Regions from separate parts of the Pantoea sp. SM3640 genome, predicted to be linked through region 1. Evidence: predicted binding sites of a transcription regulator. Region 1 holds the regulator's gene; the other holds the start of a gene.
What was found. Region 1 encodes PurR, which represses purine synthesis genes. Its sites were predicted from a motif close to CANGCAAACGTTTGCNTG; they were not measured.
Positions count from the first base shown of each region.

Region 2: IV493_RS06335 (NCS2 family permease) is a predicted target of PurR. The motif match lies at 1,318-1,335, and genes of this name have one in related genera.

Region 1 is NZ_CP064872.1:2,052,010-2,060,891, reverse strand. Features, by position in the region: gene cfa (cyclopropane fatty acyl phospholipid synthase) at 88-1,236, opposite strand; gene punC (purine nucleoside transporter PunC) at 1,547-2,749, opposite strand; gene punR (DNA-binding transcriptional activator PunR) at 2,857-3,762, shown strand; gene purR (HTH-type transcriptional repressor PurR) at 3,759-4,784, opposite strand; gene IV493_RS09545 (YnhF family membrane protein) at 5,066-5,155, shown strand; gene IV493_RS09540 (C40 family peptidase) at 5,203-6,012, opposite strand; gene IV493_RS09535 (Grx4 family monothiol glutaredoxin) at 6,377-6,712, shown strand; gene rnt (ribonuclease T) at 6,756-7,424, opposite strand; gene gloA (lactoylglutathione lyase) at 7,545-7,952, opposite strand; gene IV493_RS09520 (alkene reductase) at 8,069-8,882, opposite strand, start outside.
Region 2 is NZ_CP064872.1:1,390,049-1,398,930, reverse strand. Features, by position in the region: gene IV493_RS06335 (NCS2 family permease) at 1-1,066, opposite strand, end outside; gene IV493_RS06330 (response regulator) at 1,489-2,232, shown strand; gene IV493_RS06325 (SDR family oxidoreductase) at 2,272-3,003, opposite strand; gene IV493_RS06320 (AraC family transcriptional regulator) at 3,138-4,022, shown strand; gene IV493_RS06315 (D-lyxose/D-mannose family sugar isomerase) at 4,075-4,758, opposite strand; gene IV493_RS06310 (ABC transporter substrate-binding protein) at 4,802-5,740, opposite strand; gene IV493_RS06305 (ribose ABC transporter permease) at 5,830-6,810, opposite strand; gene IV493_RS06300 (sugar ABC transporter ATP-binding protein) at 6,827-8,335, opposite strand; gene IV493_RS06295 (ATP-binding protein) at 8,483-8,882, shown strand, end outside.

The DNA.
Region 1 (8,882 bases):
GTGTTCCCTGCGCAGTTCCATTCTCAAAACAGGCCAGTTTTTTAAAACCTTCAGCACGGGATCACCCTCTTAACAAACTGACACTCCCTACCGCGCCACCCGTAATCCACCCTCAACACCGCGACTGAACACAATCTGCCACAGCTGAATATCACGCGCGCGGAAGGCACCCGCACAGGCATTGAGATAATAGGAGAACATCCGCTTAAAGCGTTCGCCATAGTTATCGGCCAGCTCCGGCCAGGCCTGCAAAAAGCGCTCATGCCAGGCCATCAGCGTTTTGTCGTAATCGGCACCAAAGTTATGCCAGTCTTCCAGGATAAAATGCGGCTCGCTGGCATCCGCCACGTGACGCACTGAAGGCAGGCAGCCGTTGGGGAAGATATATTTGTCGATCCAGGGATCGACGCTCATATCGGTTTTAATTGCGCCAATGGTGTGAAGCAGGAAAATACCGTCAGGTTTTAAATTACGATCAACCACATCAAAATAGGTGGCGTAATTCTTCGGCCCGACATGCTCGAACATGCCTACTGAAACGATGCGATCAAACTGCTCATTCAGATCGCGATAATCCTGCAACAGAATCGTGACGTCTAATCCGCTACAGCGCTGCTGCGCCAGTTTCTGTTGTTCGGCGGAAATCGTCACGCCATGCACGTTAACGCCATAATGACGTGCGGCAAATTCCGCGAGTCCGCCCCAGCCACAGCCGATATCCAGCAGCGACATTCCGGGTTTCAGCGCTAATTTACGGCAAATCATATCCAGCTTGGCTTCCTGCGCCGTCGCCAGGGTCGTGGCCTCTTTCCAGTAGCCACAGGAATATTGCATATAGGGGTCAAGCATCAGTGAAAAGAGATCGTTACCCAGGTCGTAATGCTCTTTACCGACAATCCAGGCCCGCTTTTTCGACTGCAGATTGGTTAAGCGGGCAGCGGCAATGCGCAGCGTATCTTTAAAGTGATGCGGGAGTTGCTGATCGAGTTTATGTTTCAGCACCTGATGGAAGAAAATATCCAGCCGATCGCACTCCCACCAGCCATCCATATAGCTCTCACCGAGCCCAAGCGATCCCTCCTGCAGAACACGCTTAAAAAAGCCGGGATGATTAATATGAATATCCCAGGGACGTGAACCATTAATTTCAATATCCGCTTTTTCCAGCATCTCGTGGACGATGCGATACCAATGGTTTTCTTCAGGGCTCACTGCTTCTGCATAAGATGAACTCATAGCTTTTCCACCACCTGTCCAATCTGAACCTGAACAAAGAGTAGTCAATTTCGTCAGGCATTGAGAAACGGTACGGATGACTCCGCACACCGGTTGACTGTGTGATACAGAGGACTGGACTAGCCTGCAGCAGGTCGGTCTGGGTAAGAATAACGCGCGCGAATACCGTCCCGGCAACAGGGTGCCAATCAGATTATTACGTTATTATATTGTTGATTTATTACAGATTTGTTGACCCGGATGAGTATATGCTCACGCGGGTCAATATTCAATGACTTATTGTTAGGAGGCTAACGAAAAAGTCAGTGTGTCACTGATTATCCTGGCAGGCAGGTTGCGCGGAGGCAACAACAGTTTGTGCGCTTGCGGTACGCTGCATGGCGTAACCCACCAGCGCCAGCAGAATCGTCACCGTCATCATCAGCGTAGTGGTAAACAGTGCATGCGTTAATCCGGCAGAGACTGCCAGGCTTGCAGCGAAGCAGAGTCCTAGCTGTAAAGTGTTCTGCAATGCGGCCGCTTTACCGGTGGCGTGCGGGAAGGGTGTCAGCGCACTGGAAACCACAATTGGATAGATCGCACCGTTAGCCAGCGCCATACCGCAGAACGGCACCATCAGGCTCACCAGCGTGCTGCCGCCTGACAGCGCGACGGCAAACAGCGCCAGAATGCTCAGGCTGTAAATGCCCAGCAGCCACGGTAACAGCTGAGCGCCATTAAAGCGGTTGAGCAGGGCGCGACAGCCGAATCCACCAATCAAAAAGGCGAACGTCTGGGGCACATAACTCAGACCGATATCGGCGGGTGAAAGGCCCAGATCCGCCAGAATAAACGGCGAGCCGGTCAGCCAGGCAAAAAAACTGGCTGAACAGGCGGAGTAGATCAGCACGTTGCCGCTGTAAACCCGTGATTTCAGCAGGGTGAAAAATCCGGGCTGGGTGCCTTTCTCGCGTGCTTCCTGGCGTACGGTGGGCAGGCGCAGCGTGGTCAGAATCAACGCCACCGCAATCAGCGTCAGCACCAGGAAAATCGAACGCCAGTGGAAATGGCCGATGAGCCAGGCACCCAGCAACGGGGCCAGCGCCGGGGAGAGCGCAACCAGCGGCATAATCGTGGCAAAGACTTTGTTAGCGCGCGCGGCAGGATAGCGATCCACTACCAGTGCCTGCCAGCTCACGGCCGCAGCACAGACGCCAATCGCCTGCACAAAGCGCAGCGCCAGCATCAGAGTGGTATCATTCACCCACAGCATGCCCGCACAGCCGATGCCAAACATGGCCAGTCCGGCCAGCAGCACCGGTTTACGTCCAATGCGATCGGAAAGCGGTCCCCAGAAGAGCTGCCCACAGGCGAAACCCGCCAGAAAGAGACTCATACTGGCGCTGATCAGGCCCGGCGAGGTATTAAACGTTTGCTGCATCGCACCAAAGGCGGGCAGATACATATCTGTGGCTAAAAAGCCGAGCATGCTCAGCAGGGCAAGGTAGGGCATAAATCCTTTATTCGACAACATCTCATTCTCATTTTTGCAGGATGAACGCGGCAGAGTGTAAAAGGTGCGTTTGCCGCTGTGAAACGGTAATATTTGCCGATTGCTGTTAAAATTTTTGAAGGCAGATTATGTGGTCAGAATATGCATTAGAGGTCGTTGACGCGGTCGCCCGCGGGGGCAGCTTCAGCGCCGCTGCTCAGGAGCTGCATCGGGTGCCCTCTGCCATCAGCTACACGGTGCGTCAGCTGGAGAACTGGCTGGCAGTGCCACTGTTCGAACGCCAGCATCGCGAAGTGGTGCTGACGCCAGCAGGCGAACATTTTGTCCGGGAAGGGCGCAGCGTCATCAAAAAAATGCTTGCCACCCGGCGGCAGTGTCAGCAGCTGGCCAATGGCTGGCGCGGGCAGCTCAGCATTGCCGTTGACCGCATCGCCAAACCTCAGCGCACCCGGCAGCTTGTTAAAGATTTTTATCGCCACTTTCCCGATATGGAACTGATCATCAGCTATGAAGTTTTTAACGGCGTCTGGGATGCACTGGCCGATGGCCGGGTGGAAGTTGCGATTGGGGCCACCCAGGCGATTCCGGTAGGCGGACGGTTTGCATTTCGAGATATGGGTACGCTCAACTGGCGCTGCGTGGTCGCGCCCGATCATCCTCTGACTCAGGCGAACCAGATCGATGATGACACGCTGCGTAGCTGGCCGTCACTGGTGCTGGAAGATACATCACGCGCACTGCCGCGTCGTATGACATGGACGCTGGATAACCAGCGCAGGCTGGTGGTGCCGGAGTGGCAAACCGGACTGGAGTGCGTGCAGGCAGGCTTGTGTGTGGCGATGGTGCCGGGTCATCTGGCCAGACCACTGCTCGACAGCGGCGAGCTGGTCGAACTGACGCTGCCGGTGGCATTTCCGGATAGCCCTTGTTGCGTCAGCTGGGCAGAGGATCGCGCATCACCGGCGACAGGCTGGTTGCTCAGCTATCTGGGTGATGCGCAAACGCTTAATCAGGAGTGGTTAAGCGAGGATTAGCGGCGATAGTCGCGGAACGGACCATCCGCCACTGAACGGCGCTCAATCAGCGTCGGATGGACTTCAATCGTTTGAGACACTTCACGCTTACTGGTGATGCGGTCAAGCAGCATATCCAGCGCTTTCTCACCCAGCTGGGCTTTTGGCTGATGCACCGTGGTCAGGGCAGGGGCGAAATAGCGGGCGTTGCGCACATTGTCATAGCCGATGACCGAAATATCCTGCGGCACGCGCAGACCCATCTCGTCGGCGGCGCAAATGGCCCCCATCGCCATGATATCACCGCCGCAGAACACCGCCGTCGGGCGCTGCTTCTGCGACAGGATCTGCTGCATCGCCTGATAGCCCGACTCCGGCTCAAAGTCACCCTGTACAATCCACTCGGCACGCGGCTGAATACCCGCTTCTTCCAGTGCCTTTAGGAAACCGGCATGGCGTCCACCGCCGGTGTTACGCTCCATCTGACCGGGGATAGCACCAATATCACGGTGTCCGCGTTCAATCAGATAGCGTCCCGCCAGATAGCCGCCCTGGAAAGCATTATCCAGCACCGTGTCAGTAAAGTCGGCGCGCGATTCGCCCCAGTCCATCACCACCATCGGGATATTGCGGTTCTCTTCCAGCATCTGCAGCAGATCGTCCGGATACTCAGAGCACATCACCAGCAGACCATCGACGCGCTTCTGCGCCATCATGCTGAGGTAGGCGCGCTGTTTTTGCAGATCGTTATGCGCATTACCCAGAATCAGCGTATAGCCTTTGTCAAAACAGTGGTTTTCAACCGCTTCAATAATTTCAGCGAAATAGGGCGCTTCGCTGGAGGTGGCAAGCAGGCCCAGCGTTTTGGTGTGGTTTACTTTCAGGCTGCGCGCCACAGCACTTGGCGAGTAGTGCAGTTCCTTAATTGCCTGCCAGACCGCCTCGCGTGTTTCTTCAGCGACAAAGCGGGTTTTATTGATGACGTGCGAAACGGTGGTCGTTGAGACGCCAGCGCGTTTCGCCACATCTTTAATTGTTGCCATGAAAATCGGACTCCAGTGCTTACCTAACTCTATGATAAGCGTAATGTTAAACGTTTGCGTCTGCTCAGGGTTTTTTCCGCAAAAATGCGGCTTTTCTGGCCGGTAAACAGGCCGCTGGCGGAGAAAAAACGCCAGAAAAGATGCGCAAACGGAATCAGGGTTGCGCGCGTTGCGCAACAAAGGCGGGATTCTAACAAGGCTGAACGGATAAAACGAGATTTTTACCGGACCCTGTGGGAAAATGCCATATCCCTGCAAAGTGTGTGACTAAGGAGCAAGCAATGAGTACCGATTTGAAACTGGCTTTGATGACCACTGTCGGCTGTCTGCTGATGATTGTGGCCTTTAGTTTTACTGCCATTCTGCACTAATAAAAAAAGCCGGGATTATCCCGGCTTTTTTCTGACTGTTCTGCTGCTCAGCGTATCGTTTTCGGCGTCATCACCCGACGGGCACCAATATAGTGGCGCTGCCAGTAATCTTCCCCTAATGCACTGATCTGAATATCTTTGCCGGTACGTGGCGACTGAATAAACTTGCCATCGCCCAAATAAACGCCGACGTGGTCCGCTGTGCCGCGGCCATTAATACGGAAGAAGACCAGATCGCCTTTCTCCAGCGACTCACGCTTGATCGGCGCGGCGTCACGCAGGTGATACATCTCGTTAGCGGTACGCGGGATCTTAAATTTCACCAGGTCTTTATAGGCATACCAGACCAGACCGCTGCAATCGAAACCGGTATGTGGAGAGGTGCCGCCCCACTGATAGGGTTTACCCAACTGCCCCATCAGCTTGGTCATTGCGGTCTCACGCGCCTTCTGATAGCGCTGGCGGTGGGATTTGCTCATTTTAATCGTGCCTGGCTCGCGGGTGGTGACCTCAGCGGTTTTCAGCTGGCGCTGATGCCCATAGCGTTTCTTCTCTTTATTTTTTTCTTTGCTTTTGCTGATACGGGCGGTTTTGAGCGAGGTCTTCTTAGCAGGCGTCTGTTTAGCAGTGAGTTCGACTTTTTTTTGTTTTTTCGTTTTAAGTTTTTGGTCAGGGCTGAGACGAGTTTTTTTCGTCACCGTTTTTACCGGGCGACGCTTGCGGCGTTCATCGTCGCGCGCACTCTTTTTCTCTGCTTTATGCGTATTGACGTTCACCGGCGCGTGAGGCGACGCAGCGGCGATGTTGAAAAACAGTTGCGCAAAGGCCAGCATAAAAAGCGTAATGATTAAACGCATAGTCCATTAATTAGTTAAGTTGTCAGGGCCACTACGCACCGCGACAAAGTTGAGATTAATCTGATCCAGGATCAGTGCCCAGGCCATTCTAGTCCAGTTCGCTTAAAAACTGTAATGCCTTTTAATGTTAATCTTTGCAGCCCACGTGATTGCACTGAAAATGAACATTTTCAGCATGTTATACCAACGGAATTATTACGAATTATTAAACTGTTACCAGCTGTTAATACCTGAAATTAAATGTCCTGCGCACGGGACTTAACAATGATGGTCATTTAATCGGGCAGGGAGCAAAATCTCATTTTCAGTCACGCTGCGAAGTCGCTACAATAAACAAACACGAAGTAACGAATTAAGGAAGGCAATTATGAGTACTGTAGAAAAAATTCAGCGCCAGATCGCAGAAAACCCGATCCTGCTGTACATGAAAGGTTCCCCGAAACTGCCAAGCTGCGGTTTCTCTGCACAGGCGGTGCAGGCGCTGTCAGCCTGCGGTGAGCGTTTTGCTTACGTGGATATTCTGCAGAACCCGGACATTCGTGCCGAGATGCCGAAATACGCTAACTGGCCGACCTTCCCGCAGCTATGGGTGGATGGTGAACTGGTTGGTGGATGCGACATCATCGTCGAGATGTTACAGCGTGGTGAACTGCAGTCGCTGATCAAAGAGACCGCAGAAAAATTTAAAGAAGCAGAATAAAAAAAGGCCGACATTATGTCGGCCTCTTTCATTGTGGCATCCCTTATGCGGATGTCGTGGCGTCTGCGTCGCCCCCGGCGAAGGGCAGAGGCCAGCCACCTAACCGTTTCCAGCGGTTCACCAGCTCGCAGAACAGTGTCGCCGTCTGCTGAGTGTCATAGAGCGCTGAATGCGCCTGCGTACTGTCAAACTCCATTCCCGCCGCAATACAGGCTTTCGCCAGCACCGTCTGACCCAGCACCAGTCCGCTCAGCGCTGCGGTATCAAAGGTGGCAAACGGGTGAAACGGATTGCGCTTCAGGCTGGCACGTTCTGCTGCCGCTGACATAAAGTTCAGATCAAACGTGGCATTGTGCGCCACCATAATGGCGCGATTGCAGCCGCTATCTTTAATACCCTTGCGCACCATTTTGAAAATGGCGTGCAGCGCCTCATATTCACTCACCGCGCCGCGCAGCGGATTACTCGGATCGATACCGGTAAAGGCCAGCGCTTCCGGATGCAGCAGCGAGCCGACAAAGGGTTCGACGTTGAAATGCAGCGTCTGGTCAATCTGAATCCATCCCTCTTCATCCATTTTCAGCGTGATAGCGGCAATCTCCAGTAACGCATCGGTTTGCGCGTTGAAACCAGCGGTTTCAACGTCGATCACCACCGGATAGAAGCCACGGAAACGTTGATTGAGTGCATTAGGGGAATTCGATTCAGACATCAGGATCTCGTTGCAGAAAAAGGGCAGCGCGTATTATGGCAAAAAACGGGGACGGGTGCAGCAGATGAAGCGCAGAGAAAGGGATTCAGCCCACCGGGTCAGGCGGGCTGAGGGGCAGGTTTAGTTGCCCAGGCCGTTACCGGCATCTTTGTTCTCGATCAGCTCGATTTTGTAGCCATCGGGATCTTCAACAAAGGCAATAATGGTGGAGCCGCCTTTAACCGGGCCCGCTTCACGGGTCACATTGCCGCCATCTTTGCGGATACGTTCACAGGCTGCTGCTGCGTCATCGACGCCCAGCGCGATGTGACCATAAGCATCGCCGAGGTCATATTTATCAACGCCCCAGTTGTAGGTCAGCTCGATCACCGCACCTTCGCTTTCGTCGGTGTAGCCTACGAACGCCAGGGTATATTTATATTCGGTGTTTTCGCTCTGACGTAGCACGCGCATGCCCAGCACACGGGTGTAGAAATCGATTGAACGTTGCAGATCGCCAACGCGCAGCATGGTATGAAGTAAACGCATAACATCCTCTTTTAAATAAAACGCCATCGCCGGATGACCCAGGCGCTAAGTATAGCGATGAAAATCGCCATTGAATAATGGCTGCCGTCATCGTCCCGGACGGCAGCCCAAACAGATTACAGTGTCGGGTAGTCGATATAACCTTCCGCGCCGCCGCCGTAGAAGCTTTCCGGGCGCTGTGGGTTGAGTGGGGCATCCTGCTGCAGACGCTCAACCAGATCCGGGTTAGCAATGTAATCACGACCAAATGCAACCGCATCGATCAGACCGCGACCAATCAGATCATCCGCTTTCTCAACGGTGTAAGCACCGGCACCAATGATGGCGCCCGGGAAGAGATCGCGCACTTTCTGACGGAAGGCGTCGGTGTAAGGCTTGCCGCCGGCCCAGTCTGGTTCAGAGAGGTGCAGATAGGCGATGTTGCGTTTTGCCAGCTCACCGATGTACCACAGCGCCGCTTCTTCTTCATCCGGACCGTTGTCCAGATTCTGGAAGCTGCCGATAGGCGAGACGCGGATACCAATGCGATCGGCTGACCAGTTGGCGATCACCGCATCGACCACTTCCAGCGCAAAGCGACCGCGTTTTTCGATGCTGCCACCATATTCGTCGGTACGCTGGTTTGAACCCGGTGCCAGGAACTGGTGAATCAGGTAGCCGTGCGCGGAATGCAGCTCAAGCAGGTCGAAGTCTGCTTCACGTGCGTTCGCCGCAGCCTGACCAAAATCGGCCACGATCTGCTGGATCTCTGGCACCGTCAGTTCGCGCGGTACAGAGGTGTCTTCGCGATAGACGCTGCCATCTTCAGCACGCAGTGACGTACGCGTACCCGCTGCAATGGCGGATGGCGCTACCGGTGCTTTGCCTTCCGGCTGTACGCTGTTATGCGAGATACGACCGGTGTGCCATAACTGTATGGCGGTATGACCG
Region 2 (8,882 bases), 660 kb from region 1:
GTACCGCCACAAACAGCAGCGCAGGCGCAGTGGCGTAAACCGGCACGCTGGAGGCCAGCGGCGAGAAGAACAGTGCCAGCAGGAACAGCACACCCACCACGATCGCGGTCAGTCCGGTACGGCCACCGGCACTCACGCCCGCCGCCGATTCCACATAACTGGTGGTGGTCGAGGTGCCGAGCAGTGAACCAAACAGTGCAGCCGCACTGTCGGCAATCAGCGCACGCCCCATCTTGGGCACATTGCCCTGCTCATCCGCCAGACCGGCACGTTTAGTCACGCCCAGCAGCGTGCCGGTGTTATCAAACACATCGACAAACAGGAAGGCAAAGATCACGCTGATCAGGCCGACGTTAAATGCCCCGGCGATATCCAGCTGCAGGAAGGTCGGTGCAATCGACGGCGGCGCAGAGAAGACGCCCGCGAACGGCGACAGACCGATGCCCATCGAGATAAAGGTCACCAGCAGGATGCCGATCAGCACCGCACCGGTCACGCGACGCGCTTCCAGTACCACGATCACCACAAAGCCAAGCATCGCCAGCAGCGGACCCGGTTTGGTCAGATCGCCAATGCCCACCAGCGTCGCCGGGTTATCGACCACGATGCCCGCCCCTTCCAGGGCAATAATCGCCAGGAACAGCCCGATACCTGCACCAATCCCGGCGCGCAGCGGCAGCGGGATACTGGCAATAATCCACTCGCGGATTTTAAACAGCGACATCGCGAAGAAAATTACCGCCGAGAGAAACACCGCGCCCAGCGCAACCTGCCACGTGTAGCCCATGTGCAGCACCACGGTATAGGTGAAGAAGGCGTTCAGTCCCATGCCGGGTGCCAGCGCAATCGGGTAGTTGGCGATCAGACCCATCAGCACGCAGCCAATCGCCGCCGCCAGACAGGTCGCGACAAACACCGCGCCCTTATCCATGCCGGTTGCGCCCAGAATGCTCGGGTTCACAAACAGAATATAGGCCATCGCCAGGAAGGTAGTGATCCCGGCGATAATCTCGGTACGAACCGTGGTGTTATGCGCTTTGAGTTTGAATAGTTTTTCTAACATCATCATCTCTCGATACAGGAGACAGCCGTCTCTCTTGCTAAAGGGGTTTGTATGCTGATTATTCTGTTTCCGGGACAGGGTTACCGGCCGCTGCATACTTGCGTGCCAGAACCGCCTGAAATCCCTGCGTTACCCACTGCCCAAAGCAATTGCCATGCCATCTGCCGACGCAATCGATTACCTGGCAGAGCCGGACGCGCCTAAGAAGATTCCGAACCAAAACGAGGCGCGATTATGGTGCAATGCACCGATCCCGCGCAATCGTTTTCCTGCGGCAAATCAGTAACCCCCAAAAACTCTGCGCCAGCGCACGCTTCCATACTCTCACAGGCGAAGCGGGTCACGTTTCAGTACGCTGCCTCAGCAACCTTCTCTGGCCTGTGTAGACTCCAGAATTAACTCTTTCGTAACATTGAGGCCGCGCCATGAAGCCAGCGATTTTGGTGGTGGATGATGATCCTGCTGTCTGTGACGTCCTGCAGGATGCGTTAAGTGAACATCTGTTAACGGTCTACCGCTGTCATCAGGGACGCGAGGCGCTATCGATGCTCAGCGAGCACCCGGAGATTTCGCTGGTGATGCTGGATATGATGCTGCCCGATACCAACGGGCTGCTGGTGTTGCAGCAGCTCCAGCGTCAGCGACCCGAGGTACTGGTGATTATGCTGACCGGTATGGGGTCAGAAGCGGAGATGGTGGTGGGTCTGGAGATGGGCGCAGACGACTACATCGCCAAGCCTTTTAATCCCCGCGTGGTGGTGGCCCGCGCCCGTGCCGCTTTGCGTCGCAGCGGGCGTATTGCACAGGCCGATCCTGAACAGGCGGGCTGGCGGTTTAGCGGCTGGCAACTGGACGATGGCCGCTGCCAGCTGTTTAATCCGCAGCGCGAACTGGTGCCGCTGACCCAGGGAGAATACAGCCTGCTGCGCGCGCTGGTGCGTCACGCCCGTAAGGTGCTGACCCGCGATCAGCTGCTGGAGCTGACCCACAGTGAAAGTCTCGATGTGTTTGACCGCACCATCGACGTGCTGATTATGCGACTGCGCCGCAAAATTGAAACCAACCCGCATCAGCCTGATCTGATTCGCACCATTCGCGGGCTGGGTTACGTCTTTTCCGCTGACGTGATGAAACCGGAAATCGCGCCGCGCGCCAGCCAGATCGCCTGAGTCATTCTGAGCGACCTGCCAGTGACAGGCGTGCTCACCTCAGTCGTCATACGTTCCGCCCCAGGCACGCGGCACCAGATCCCCCTGTGCCTCTCCGCTTTCAACCATTGCCAGAATTTTTTCCGCCACGCGCTCAGGCGCGTGCGCGAATGCGGCGCTCTGCTCAGCCTGCGCAATCGCGGCTTCCTGTCCCAACTTCACCGACTGATAAAATTCTGAGCGGGTCATAAACGGATACACCGTGGAAACCGTAATCCCGGCCTCAGCCAGTTCCAGCCGCGCCACGCCGGAGAGCATATTCAGCCCCGCTTTGGAGCTGGTATAGGCCGCCGACCCTGGATACGTTGCCAGCGTCGCCCCGGAGCTGACGTTGATAATGCGCCCTGCGCCCTGCCGCCGCATTGGTGGGATCACCGCCTGCATCATCATCAGCGGGGCAATCAGGTTCAGCTCAAGCAGCGCCCTGAAATCCGCCGCCTCTATTTCCTCAACCGCCGCGTACAGCCCCTGACCAGCATTATTGATGAGCACATCAATCCGGCCAAAGCGTGCCAGCCCCTGTCTGACGGCGTTTGCAATCTGGCCAGGCTGAGTCACATCGCAGGCTACTGCCAGCGCTTTGCCTGATCCATCCGCGAGAGCATCCAGTCGGTCTTTGCGTCGTGCCAGTAAGATAACCCGCGCACCCGCCTGCTGCGCCGCACGCGCCGTGGCTTGACCGATCCCCGACGATGCGCCGGTAATCATGATTACTGCTTCTTCAATTTTCATTCCATACCATCCTGCTCAAAGACCAGAGAGCGAGAATAATCCTCAGCCGGTTGCGCGGCGGCTGCAATCCTGCCTAAAATTTGCCCATTCCTGCTTTCTCCTGTCAGGCGCTGAATCCGCCGGAGTCACGCAATATGAAAGGCCTTGAAGCGTTAAGAGATGAAGTGCTGGCGTGCGCGGCAGACGACCTCACTGCGACGACGATTCCGCGCGTGGATCTCTATCGCGTCAGCCAGCCGATGGCTCTGCCGCCAGAAATCTATCCGCCGTTCGTCAGCCTGATTCTGCAGGGAGAAAAAAGGCTGCAGGTGGGCGCACAATCCATCCGCTATTCCGCAGGTGAAATGTTTACCGCGTCGTTCGATCTGCCCGCCACTGGCGACATCACTGAAGCCAGCGAAGCCTCGCCCTATCTCGCCGTACGTCTGACGCTCGATTTCGCCGCCATCAGCGATCTGCTGCATCAGATGCCTGTGACCGCTCTTCCCGCTACGAACAAAGGCATTTCGGTTAACAGGGTGGATGATGCGCTGGCGGATGTCTGGCTGCGGATGATGCGCCTGCTGACAAAACCGGAGGAGATCGCGGTGATGGCGCCGCTGGTGGAGCGCGAGATGCTTTACCGGCTGTTGCAGGGTACGCAGGGCGGCGTGCTGCGTCAGGCAGCAGAGTTAAACGGGCATTTTGCGAAGATCAGAAAGGCGCTGGTCTGGCTGCGCGCGCACTATGCTACCGCGTTTCGCATTGAGACGCTGGCAGCGATGGCGGGCATGAGTCTGTCGGCCTTCCATCGTGGCTTTCGGGCCAGCACCGGGCTTTCGCCGCTGCAGTATCAAAAACATCTCCGGCTCTATGAGGCGCGCAAAGCGCTGGTGCTGCGGCCCGGCAATGTCGCCGCCGTCGCGGCAGATGTGGGCTACGAGAGTCTGACGCAGTTTACCCGGGAATATGCGCGCCTGTTCGGTGAACCGCCCGCACGCAGCATCAGAAAACTCAGGCTGACCGGCACTGAAACATGACAGGTAAGCGAACTTGATGCGCCCTGCCATTCTGCGCTCAGTGGAGGGCAACTCACAGAAAGCCGTTCGCATAGTCATTACACAGCAGCCAGCGCGGCGCTTCATCTTCATTCAGCGGGTTGAAACGGGCCAGCGGCGTCAGAAACACGTTGTCATTTTCATCATCGTTGGGCATCGATACCTCACCCACCAGCACGTCGCCGAAGCCGTTTTCGCCCCAGAAACTGTGCCAGACGCCCGCCTCCAGCGTCACGCTTTCACCCGGAGAGAGTCGCAGCTGTGTTCCGGCAGCATGGATCTGGCGCAGGCCATCCAGCGACACCACCACCGGCGTGTCAGCCAGCCCGTCACTGTCGTGGTTATGCAGTTCGACAATCAGGTTGCCGCCGCCCCGATTGATGATGTCTTCCATCTTGCGCGGATGATAGTGCATCGGCGTCAGTTGCCCTTCGCGCACGTGCATGATCTTCTCGGCGTAGGGTTTATGCCACGGCTGTCCACCTGGCGAGCCGTTACGCAGCGTAAACAGCGTCAGGCCAGTCTGCATAAAATCTGCCGCGTCAAAGCTGGTGAGATCCCAGCCCAGCCGTAGCGCCAGAATCTCCTGTATCACGTCGCGATCCTGCGCACGCCACTGGCTGACGCTGTAATCGGCCCACGGCGGCAGATGCACATCCTGCTGGCGGAAGAACTCGCGGGTATGCTGCAGGTAGTCATTAACCTCTGAACGTTGCATGGTGGTCTCCTGAGAGCGGCACCCGAAGGTGCCGCCCTGACGCTTATTTCACCGTCCAGCCCTGATAGCTGCCGATATTATTACGATCGATCAGTTTCACCGGGATCAGCACCGGTTTATCCGGCGCGGGTTTGCCCTGCAGAATGTCATAACCAATCTCGACCGCTTTGGCTGCCATGACCTGCGGATCCTGGGCTGGCGTGGCGACGAAAAGTGAGTTTTTGCGCTTCAGCGCCTCTTCCCCGTCCGGCGATCCATCGACGCCCACGATAAAGAATTCGCTGCGCTGCGCCTGTTTCGCGGCTAAGTCCGCGCCAATCGCAGTCGGGTCGTTGATGGCAAACACGGCGTCAATTTTCGGGTTAGCCGAGAGCAGACCGGTCATCACTTCCAGTCCGCCTTCACGACTGCCTTTGGCGTTCTGGTTGTACGAGAGCAGCTTGATGTCCGGATGGGTTTTCAGCTCGTTCATGCAGCCTTCAACACGGTTCTGTACGGCTGAAACCGGCGGTCCGTTGATGATAACCACGTTGCCTTTGTTCTTCAGGCGGTCAGAAATATATTTACAGGCCATTGCGCCCGCCTCGGTGTTATCGGAGGTGATGGTCGCATTGGCACCATCGGCGGCCACGTCGACCGCCACCACCACGATACCGGCGTCACGCGCCCGCTTCACCGCCGGGGCGATCCCTTTGGAGTCCGCGGCGTTGAGGATAATCATGTCGACTTTGGCCGCAATAAAGTTATCAATCTGGCCCACCTGCTGACCAAGGTCGTAACCGCTGGAGACCAGCGTGACATTGACCTTATCGCCCGCCAGCTGACGCGCCTTCATCTCTGCGCCTTTAGTGATCTGCACGAAGAAGGGGTTAGCCAGGTCGCCGACCGTGACGCCGATAGATTTGAGTTCTTTTGCCTGAGCCAGGCCGGTGCTGAACAGCGTTGCCGCCAGCAGCCCGGTTACAATCGGATTAAAACGCATAGACCTTCTCCTGCTGTTTTCAAGGTGCCAACCGCTTAATGGCGTTTTTGGGTGGCGGCGGCGACACGGCGCCTCCGCCCTTTTAAGCCTCAGCTCACATGATGACGGGTGCGGTATTTGTCGATCAGGACCGCGATGATGATTACCGCGCCCTTGATCACCAGCTGCCAGAAATAGGAGACGCCCATCAGCGTCATGCCGTTATTCAGCGTGGCGATAATCAGTGCGCCAATCAGGGTGCCGGTGATGGTGCCGATGCCGCCGACAAAGCTGGTGCCGCCGAGGATCACCGCCGCAATCGCATCCAGCTCGTAGCCGACGCCGAGGTTGCCGTTGGCGCTGTAGAGCCGCGAGGCGCTCATTAAGCCGCCCAGCCCCGACAGCAGGCCGCTCATGCCGTAGACAAACAGCAGCACCACGCCAACCTTGATGCCGGTAAGACGTGCCGCCTGGATGTTGCCGCCGACCGCGTAGATATGAACGCCCAGCGTGGTGCGGCGCAGGATGAACCAGCAGATGGCGATCACCGCAAAGGCAATCACAATCAGCCACGGCACCGGCCCGAGATAGCCGTTACCAATCCACTCAAAGTTAATATCGGAGTTAATCACCGTGGTGCCGTTCGCCAGCAGATAAGCCGCCCCGCGCAGCGCGGTGTAGGTGCCGAGCGTGACGATAAAGGGAGGCAATCCGGCCCAGGCGACCAGGATACCGTTGAACAGCCCCATCACCAGACCCGCGCCCAGCGCCATCGGAATGGTCAGCGAGGCAAGCATCGGATCCAGCGACGCCACCAGCGCGACCACTGCCGTGGTGCCCAGCATTGACCCTACCGACAGGTCGATACCGCCGGTCAGAATGACAAAGGTCATGCCCGCCGCCAGCACGATATTGATCGACGCCTGGCGGGTGATATTCAGCAGGTTCGCTTCGGTAAAGAAGTTCGGCGTAACGAAACCAAACACCGCCACGATCAGGATCAGAATCGGCAGGATACCTACCGTTTGCAGCAGATCACCCATCAGGGCGCGTTTCAGCGTCGGCGCGTTAGTGCGGGCCAGTTGTGACATGGTGGTCTCCTCAGATTTAGCCTGCTGACGTGCTGTGCGCACCGGTTGCCAGCGTCATAATATTTTCCTGACTGATGTGGCTGCCCTCCAGTTCACCGACGATGGTGCCTTCGTGCATCACGTAAACGCGGTCGCTCATGCCGACCACTTCCGGCAGTTCGCTGGAGATCATTAAAATCGCCACGCCCTGCCGCGCCATCTCCTGCATCATGCGGTAAATCTCGCTTTTCGCGCCGACATCAACACCGCGCGTCGGCTCATCAAGGATCAGAATGCGCGGACCAATCGCCACCCAGCGCGAGATCAGCAGCTTCTGCTGGTTGCCACCTGACAGGCCGCCCGCCCGGACCTGAGCGTGCGGTACACGAATATTGAGGGAGGCGATCGCCTCCGTAGCGATGGTCTGCCCTTTGCGGCGGTTGAGCATCCCGTAACTGGCGTCGCGCTCCAGCGTCGCCATCACGATGTTCTCCTGCGCCGCCATCTCCAGAAACAGCCCCTGCTCTTTGCGGTTCTCGGTGAGGAAACCGATGCCGCGCGCAATCGCATCGCGCGGCGAATGAATGGTGACCTTCTCGCCGTCGATCCAGATCTCGCCCTCTTTCGGCTTATGCACGCCGAAGATCAGCTGCGCCAGTTCGCTGCGCCCCGCACCCACCAGCCCGGCCAGCCCGACAATTTCCCCTGCCCGCACAGCCAGACTGCTGGGATGCACTTTGCCGCCGTCGGTCAGATGATTCACCGCCAGCCGGATGTCGCCCAGCGGGATAGCGCGGTCTTTGTTAAACAGGTCGCTGAGCGGCCGCCCGACCATCATCCGCACCAGTTCGCTGGCGTTGAGCTGGTCACGCGTCAGGCTGCCGACATACACCCCGTCACGCAGCACGCTGACGCGGTCGGACAGCTCATAGACCTCCGCCATACGGTGACTGATGTAGATGATCGCCATGCCTTCGCTGCGCAGCCGTTTAATCAGCGCGAAGAGCTGTTCAGTTTCACGGTTTGAGAGCGCGGCGGTCGGCTCATCCATCACCAGGATGCGGCTGTTGCGCTGCAGTGCGCGGGCGATCTCGACCTGCTGTTGCTCGGCGATGCTCAGACGACTGACAAGATCCCAGGCGCTGAACTGCGCGCCGAGCCGGTCAATCACCCGCTGCGCCTCTTCGGCCATCTGCCGCCGCTTCACCAGCCCGCCGGGCGCGATTTCACTACCCAGAAAAATGTTCTCCGCCACCGTCAGGTTGGGTGCCAGGTTGATCTCCTGATAAATCAGGGTGATCCCGGCAGCCAGCGCCTCTTTCGGCCCCTTAATCGTATAGGGCTTGCCTTCAATGAGAATTTCCCCGCTGCTGGCGGTATAGGCACCGGCCAGAATCTTCATCAGTGTGCTTTTACCCGCGCCGTTCTCTCCCATCAGCGCGTGAACCTCACCGGGATACACCGTGAGATCGACGCCCTTCAGGGCATAAAAATTGCCGAAGCGTCGGGTAATGCCCCGCATTTCCAGTATCGGTGTGGCTGTCATCGCCCTGCTCCTGCGGACTGTGGATAGCCGCCAGTTAAGCAACGCCAGATAAACGGAAAATGTCAGCGGCCATTCATATTTGTCATAAATGCCCGACGTCACGCTCCTATACTCGGCCCACGGTTGCCGTGAAGAAGAGGTCGTGGGATGCAGCACAGTTATCCGTGGCAGGCCGGGGCGCGTGGCCGCCTGTTGATGTTCAATCTGCTGGTGGTGTTGGTCACGCTGATGGTGAGCGTGGTGGCGATCGTCGGCTTTCGTCATGCCGGGGCGATTCAGGAGCAGGCACAGGCGCAGACGCTGGCAGATATGAACGGCAGCCTGGCGCTGGCACGTGACACCGCCAACGTGGCGACGGCGGCCGTGCGGCTGTCGCAGGTGGTCGGGGCGCTGGAGTATCAGAGCGAATCACAGCGGCTGCAGCAGAATCAGCAGGCGTTACAGCAGTCGCTGAGCCTGCTGGCGAGTGCGCCGCTGGCGGCCCGTCAGCCGGAGCGCATCGCCCGGATCCGCGCCCGCAGCCTGATGCTGGAGCAGACGATTAACA